3 regions of the Paenibacillus albicereus genome follow, and region 3 is predicted to be linked to each of the others. Evidence: predicted binding sites of a transcription regulator. Region 3 holds the regulator's gene; each other region holds the start of a gene.
What was found. Region 3 encodes LexA, which represses DNA repair genes until DNA is damaged. Its sites were predicted from a motif close to CGAACATATGTTCG; they were not measured.
Positions count from the first base shown of each region.

Region 1: HGI30_RS12785 (DNA polymerase IV) is a predicted target of LexA. The motif match lies at 887-900, and genes of this name have one in related genera.
Region 2: HGI30_RS15320 (YhjD family protein) is a predicted target of LexA. The motif match lies at 1,116-1,129, and genes of this name have one in related genera.

Region 1 is NZ_CP051428.1:2,876,274-2,878,473, forward strand. It holds gene HGI30_RS12785 (DNA polymerase IV) at 1-814, opposite strand, end outside; gene HGI30_RS12790 (GNAT family N-acetyltransferase) at 1,122-1,928, opposite strand; gene HGI30_RS12795 (DMT family transporter) at 2,082-2,200, opposite strand, start outside.
Region 2 is NZ_CP051428.1:3,425,990-3,428,189, forward strand. It holds gene HGI30_RS15315 (DUF4145 domain-containing protein) at 1-241, opposite strand, end outside; gene HGI30_RS15320 (YhjD family protein) at 703-1,047, opposite strand; gene HGI30_RS15325 (hypothetical protein) at 1,810-2,007, opposite strand; gene HGI30_RS15330 (hypothetical protein) at 2,029-2,200, opposite strand, start outside.
Region 3 is NZ_CP051428.1:2,476,300-2,478,499, forward strand. It holds gene HGI30_RS10920 (hypothetical protein) at 1-440, shown strand, start outside; gene lexA (transcriptional repressor LexA) at 603-1,226, opposite strand; gene HGI30_RS10930 (LysM peptidoglycan-binding domain-containing protein) at 1,641-1,910, shown strand; gene HGI30_RS10935 (DUF896 domain-containing protein) at 2,072-2,200, shown strand, end outside.

The DNA.
Region 1 (2,200 bases), 400 kb from region 3:
CCAGGCAGCGGTACATGCGCCAGCGCAGCGCCTTGCCGTGGCCGACGGACTTGAGCGGATGGCGGATGCCGGAGACGACCGGGCTCGGATCGATGCCGCGCGCCGTCTGCCAGTAGTAGCCGGCCTGGATGTCGCTTTGCCGCCCCATCTCGAGCCGCATCCGCCGCTTGAACTCCGGGAACTCCAGCCGCGCGATGTCGCCGATCGTCTGGAGCCCCATCCGGTTGAAATGGCGGGTCATCCGCGAGGCGACCATGAACATCTGGTGCACCGGAAGCGTCCACAGCGTCGAATCCAGCGTCTCGCGGCTCAGCTCGAACACGCCCTCCGGGCTTTTCTTGGCATAGTTGTCGGTGGCCATCTTGGCCAGGATCTTGGTCGGCCCGATTCCGACCCGGGACCAGATGCCCGTCGACAGCTGGATGTGGTTCTGGATGTCGAGCGCCGTCCGCCTCGCTCCGCCGTAGTACGCCGCCGATCCCGTCACGTCGAGGAACTGCTCGTCGATGCTGTAGGGCTCGACCTGATCCGTGTACGTCTCGAAAATCTGCGTGATGAACAGCGACACCTCGATGTAGCGCTGCATCCTCGGCCGGATGACGACGAGCTCCGGACAGAGCGCCAGCGCCTCTCCGACCCGCGAGGCCGTCGTCACGCCGCGCGCCTTGGCGAGCGGGCACGCCGCCAGCACGATGCCGTTCATCCGCGACGGGTCGCCGACGGCCACGGGCTTGTCGTGATATTCGGGATGCGCCGCCTTTTCCGCCGAAGCATAGAACGACTGGCAGTCCGCCAGCAGGATCACTCTCTCCACCGGGCACACCTCCTGCTCTCTAGGGAACGGACCCTGCGGAGAGCGGGCCGCATTCCCTGCTGATGGCTGAAACGAATGTATGTTCGCGTCTTGCTCTAGACGTATTATATACCGAATGTATGTTCCCTATGCAAGGGGGAAAATAAGGAAGCTCACGCCGAACAGCCCGGAGGCCTCCGAAGAGGCTTCCGGGCTGAGCAGCGGCGATCCGACAGGAGGAGAACGCGCCTCAGAGAGTGCGGCCCCCGCAGGGTCCGAGCCGGCCGAGGCTTGCGCCGTCTGGGCGATTTGTCGGCTGCTTGCCGGGTCAATCCAGCTTGATGTCCGCGATGACGCCCGCCGGCTCGAAGCCGAGGCGGCGATAGACGCGGTTGGAGTCGGGATAGGCGAGGTCCGCGTACAGCATCGGCACGAGGCCTTGGGCGGCGATGCGGCCGGCTACGGCGGCGACGAGCGCGCCGCCGTAGCCCCGGCGCCTGCGCTCCGGGGGCGTGTACACGGCGTTGATGCGCCCGTGCCGAGGCGATGCGCCGCCGTAGCCCGCCATCGCGGACGGCTCGACGCCGTCCTCCCATGCGTAGAGCTTGTCCGCCCGGATGAGCGTGTCGGCCGTGGCCAGCTGGCCGGCGGCGTCGGCCGGCTCGCCGTATACGTCGCGGACCATGCCGGCGAGGAATTCCGCCGCGAGCTCGCGCTCGTCCGCGCGGAACAGGCGCATCCGCCCGGAGACGCCGGACGGCGGGCGCAGCGCGGGAGCCTCATAGGCTTCCATGACCATGCTGACCCGCGGCCGCCTGCCCGTGCGCGCGCCATGCCGCGCCGCGAAGCGCTCCGCCTCGTCCGGCGAGCCGGACACGCCGGGCAGAAGCGCGTCCGCCAGCGCTTCGTCCAGCTCGTCCAGCCGGCGCTCCCGCTCCTGCGGCCCGAGCTCCGGCGACAGCCAGAGCCAGCCGTTTCGGCCCGGCGACTGGGCGAAGACGAGCCGCCCGTCGGCCGAGCGCAGCCGCCTCGACTCCGGCACGGCACTGATGGCATGGATCAAATTGAATGCCGTCTCCTGACGGGCGAACGGCTCCTGCTCCAGCGTGCCGTCTCCCGGACGATAAGGCCGCATGCTCCACGCTCCTTTTTCGGCCGCTTCGGCGCGGCAAACCTCTCCTGCGATAGCGGACGGGCCCGGCTCCGCCTTGCCCGTCCGCCCTTCCGTTTTTTCCAGTCTATCCCTTTCCCCTTCCTTTGTACACCCCGTCCTCGGCCCGCCGAACGGTCATGCCCGCAGCTTCTCTCCCCCCGCGAGAGGCGCCGCCTCTCGGGGCCTCCGGCCGGCCCGGCCGGAGGCGCGGCCGATCAGCGCCATGCCGAGCATGACGAGCAGGCCGCCGCTCC
Region 2 (2,200 bases), 950 kb from region 3:
GAATGGTTTGTACTCCATCTTCGCCAGCATCAGAAGCCATTACAATGTTATTACCCTCAATTCTATCTTCATTCGTAGAAACTCCAGCCAAAGAACCCAGATACCCTATAAAGTGCCCTACAGAAAATGCAGGTAGGATATTAATTTTGTGATACCAAAGATATGGAAATTTACTTTCTAAATTTGGATTTGGAAGAACGGTTATTTGATCTTTCTTCACTTCAAATAAAATAGATTTCAATATATCCCCTCCATCCTAGCAGTATGCAGCATCTTCCAAATATCTGCAATATATGCTATCTTTCGAGTAAAGAGATGGAAGGGATGATTTGATGTTTTTACGTATTGCCGACGCCTTGTTTGGGGAGTTTCGTAGAATCACTTTTGGTTTCATTCTAGCTTTAGCTTCACTTGCCGCCATTGGTTACATAGCGAAATTCTTGGACTCCCTCCAACAATGAACGCCCCGAAGAACAAGATACTCAGGCAAAACAAGCATTTCTTCGTTGCTATGCTCAGCCAAACTCCAGTATCCGTCTGGATGCATGGTGAGCTGCTGGACTATGGAGGCATCATTCAGATGGTGAATCCCATATCAGTAAAGATCAACGATTCATATTATATCCGTAACGTCTGTGAGTTTCGGATACGATAAGAGCCCGTGGGATTACTCCCCGGGCTCCTTTTCATACGACGAATCGGTTAGAGGTCCGGCCTCCTCCCGAAAACGTGCTCAGCGTAATCCCCGATGAGCGCCTGGATCCTACGCTCTGCTTCCTCTGGATGCACCCTCAGGACGTCGGTTATTGACCTGCTCCTATAGGGCACCAGGATCGTCCCCCGTTCCATCCCCAAACGAAGAACGTAGATGTTGGCCGCCTTCAGCTCTTTACGCAGCTCAGCCAGCTTCTGAGCGGACCAAATTGCCATGCCGTAGGTGCAGGCCGAGTAAAGCCTGTTTAGGATGTTGCGATTGGCCTCGAGCGTTTCATAAGCCCTCTCGTACCTACCTGGCATCAACTCAAGGATCGCCACATCCTCGATCATTTCCTGCTCTCGTTTTGTCGGCGCTAAATTCATCCCCAATGCAGATCACCTCTGGGGATAGTATACTGCGAACACTCGTTCTTATACCAGTTGAAAATATTGACGTCAGTCAGCTGCGGTTAAAAAGAACCCACAAACTCTTACCGCGCCCCAACCGAAATCAACAAGGTCGCATCCAGACAAAGCCTCGTACCCCAAATACGTTCCAACGCCTTGGTGGTAGTTGTGGACCTTCTGTCCGATTTCAAACCGCATAAGGATCCCCTCCGTTTTATACATTGTACCCTCACCCAAACCGCCGATCAATCAGCAGCTTGGGTAAGAGTGCGACCATTATTGACGCTGGTCGCTTGCGCCTGCGATCCGATCTTTAGCCGCTGCAGTCGCGGCCCAGGGGAGAGGAATGAGCCGAAGGGTGGCTCTACAGGATCGGCGTGAATGGTGACCGCTGATTGTTGGGCTCAGCGGACGAAGCCTTTGTTGGCCGCCTACATGGAGTAAACGGCATTCGGGCAGCCAGGGGTCAAGGGCACCGGAACGCGAATTCGGGCCGTTTCTGGCCGTCTTGCAATAGGTTACGCCATGATGCACCTCTACATATGGCGGCAAGGTTCGAGAGGAGCTTTCACCGCATGCAAAAAGCCGACCACTTGGGCCGGCTGGATCGTCAAGGCGTTCACGCCTCAGCGGTGTCTCTCTCGATCCTGACAATATCAATATACCATGTCCAAAAGCAAATGGAGTCCTGTCTGCGTGCGAGTTTCAGCCGAGTTGAGATTGAATAAGGTTGGAATTGCTCGAACGCACGATTTCGGCTGTGAGGATCGAGCCCCCGCACCACGGATCGTTGTATCTGCGCCCCTTCAGCCGGCAATATTTACGCTTGGCGTCCGTGCCGTTCTTTGCCTCAATCTGAATGCGCTCCTTCTCCCAGCGGACGCCGACTAGGTATGTAGCCATCTGCAGCACCTCCTGAATGTTTTAAGCGCAGGGCCCAACAATAAGCGAATAAGGCCTTGCCTCTTTGTACCCCGAATCGCACATGATCGTCAGGCTCTTCTGGTTGGCGCGCACGACCGCGACGACGCCGTATGCTGAGTCAAGGACCTTGTCGCCTGGCTTGGAGCTCCTGAGCCGTCTCTCGATCTCCTCA
Region 3 (2,200 bases):
GAGAGGCGGACCTCGATACGCTCCTCAGGCTGTTGAACCGGTTCGTCCCGCGCGAGGAAGTCCAATCGTTCAGTACGAACGGCATCGGCTTTTTTGTCGATCTGCGAGTCCCGCCGCCGCTGGAGCGCTATACGAACGCGACCACGATCGTCCCCGGCACGGCTCAGTTCACCTTCCAGCCGGAAGCGCTGCGGCTGATCAGCCGCGCCATCGTGCCGCTCTACCGTCGGCTGGCATCGAATCCGTCCTACGCGCGGCTGGTGGCGCTGGCGATCAGCCGAAACGACAACGCGAGACTGAAGCGCCTCGTGCTGCCCTATGCCCGCAGCCGCTACCTTGCTGGCATCCAGATCGAGAGCTCCGGCTTCGTCTTGAGGTTCAAATTCCCGGGCACCGGTCTCGTTTATCTGAATGAATTCTTCTACGAGAAGTTCGGCTGAACTCCGCGTGGCACCGCGAAAAACAAGAACCTTTGACAAAAAAACGCGCACTCTGTCGGAGTGCGCGCTTCGGTGAATAAGGGCGAAAAAGGCTGGGTAATGAAGGAAACTCGGCACCGTACTCCGCATTCTCGCGCGGGCGGCCGGGAGCGTCGGACAAGCTTAGTGGATGTCCCGGAACAAGCCGATGACCTTGCCGAGGATGCTGACGTTCTTGAGCCGGATCGGCTCCATGGAGGCGTTCTCCGGCTGCAGCCGGATGTGGTCCTTCTCCTTGTAGAAGGTCTTGACGGTCGCCTCGTCATCCTCCGTCATGGCGACGACGATGTCGCCGTTCGTCGCGGAAGACTGCTGGCGGACGATGACGTAATCGCCGCTATGTATGCCGGCCTCGACCATGCTGTCGCCGATGACGCTGAGCATGAACACGTCGTGATCGCCTACGAAATGAGCGGGAAGCGGGAAGTACTCCTCGATGTTCTCCGTGGCGGTAATCGGCACGCCGGCCGTAACCTTGCCGACGACCGGAATCTTGCTGACTGCGGTCGGGAAGGGAAGCTCTGCCGGAGAATCGCCGTCGAGAATCTCGATCGCGCGCGGCTTCGTGGGATCGCGGCGGATCAGGCCTTTCTTCTCCAGGCGGTCGAGATGGCCGTGGACGGTCGAGCTGGATGCCAGCCCTACCGCTTCGCCGATCTCGCGGACCGAAGGCGGGTATCCCTTGTCGCGGACTTCGTTTTTGATGAAGTCGAGAATCGCCTGCTGGCGGTTGGACACTTTAGACATCGCACTCACTCCAGAATTAGATATAGTAGACCAGCTTGTTTTTCAAAAGTATACCACAGAACCCGAGTTCGTACAAACATAAGTTCGAGAAACAGCTGTTCGCCCGGCCGATCGCAGCGAAGGGAACAAATGTTCCAAAATGCCGTTGACGGAAACAAGCGTTCGTGCTAATCTGATGCCAGAACAAATGTTTGGGGAGTGGATATCATGTTGACGTTATCGGGATACAGCAGTCCAAAACGAGTCGGGTCGTTGCCTGCGGCCGACGGGCTCTCGCCCATGAACGGACCGGTCCGCCGCACTTCGAGCCGGATCCGGCGCGGTTCCCTTTCCGGTACGGCCTTGCAGCGAGCCGAGACGCGCCTGGGGCGAGCTGCGTCCCGTCCCTTCCCCGCAAGGCTTTCGCGCCGGCTGATGCCCTGGGCCGTGTCGGGACTGCTGCTGCTCCTGCTTCTCGTCAGCCTCTGGGGCGTCGGCGGCGCCGAAGGAGCGGAGATCGCTCCTGCTCGCCCGGGAGAGGACACGGTGACCGTCACCGCAGGGGATACGCTGTGGTCGATCGCATCGGCCCACGGGATCGCGGACGATACCCGAGAGGGCGTCTATCGCCTCCAGAAGCGCAATGGACTTTCCTCCCCGTCCATTGAGCCCGGCGACACGCTCATCATTCCGGCCTCGCGCTGAACTTCGGCCCGCATGCGGCCTTTTCTATCGACAGCCATAGATTGTTCTCTTCAGCCCTCCGGCCTCGGCCCGAGGGCCGGGCTGCTTTCTTGACATGTGTTCCCTCATCGTTCAAAGTGAGAAGGAACCGCATTTTCGGCTGAGGGGGGGAGGAATCGGAAGTGGATATCAATGCGCTGATCAACCGGATCAACGAGCTGTCCCGCAAGGATAAGACGATCGGACTCACGCCCGATGAAGTCATAGAGCGCACACGCCTGCGCAAGGATTATTTGGATAATTTCAAGCGC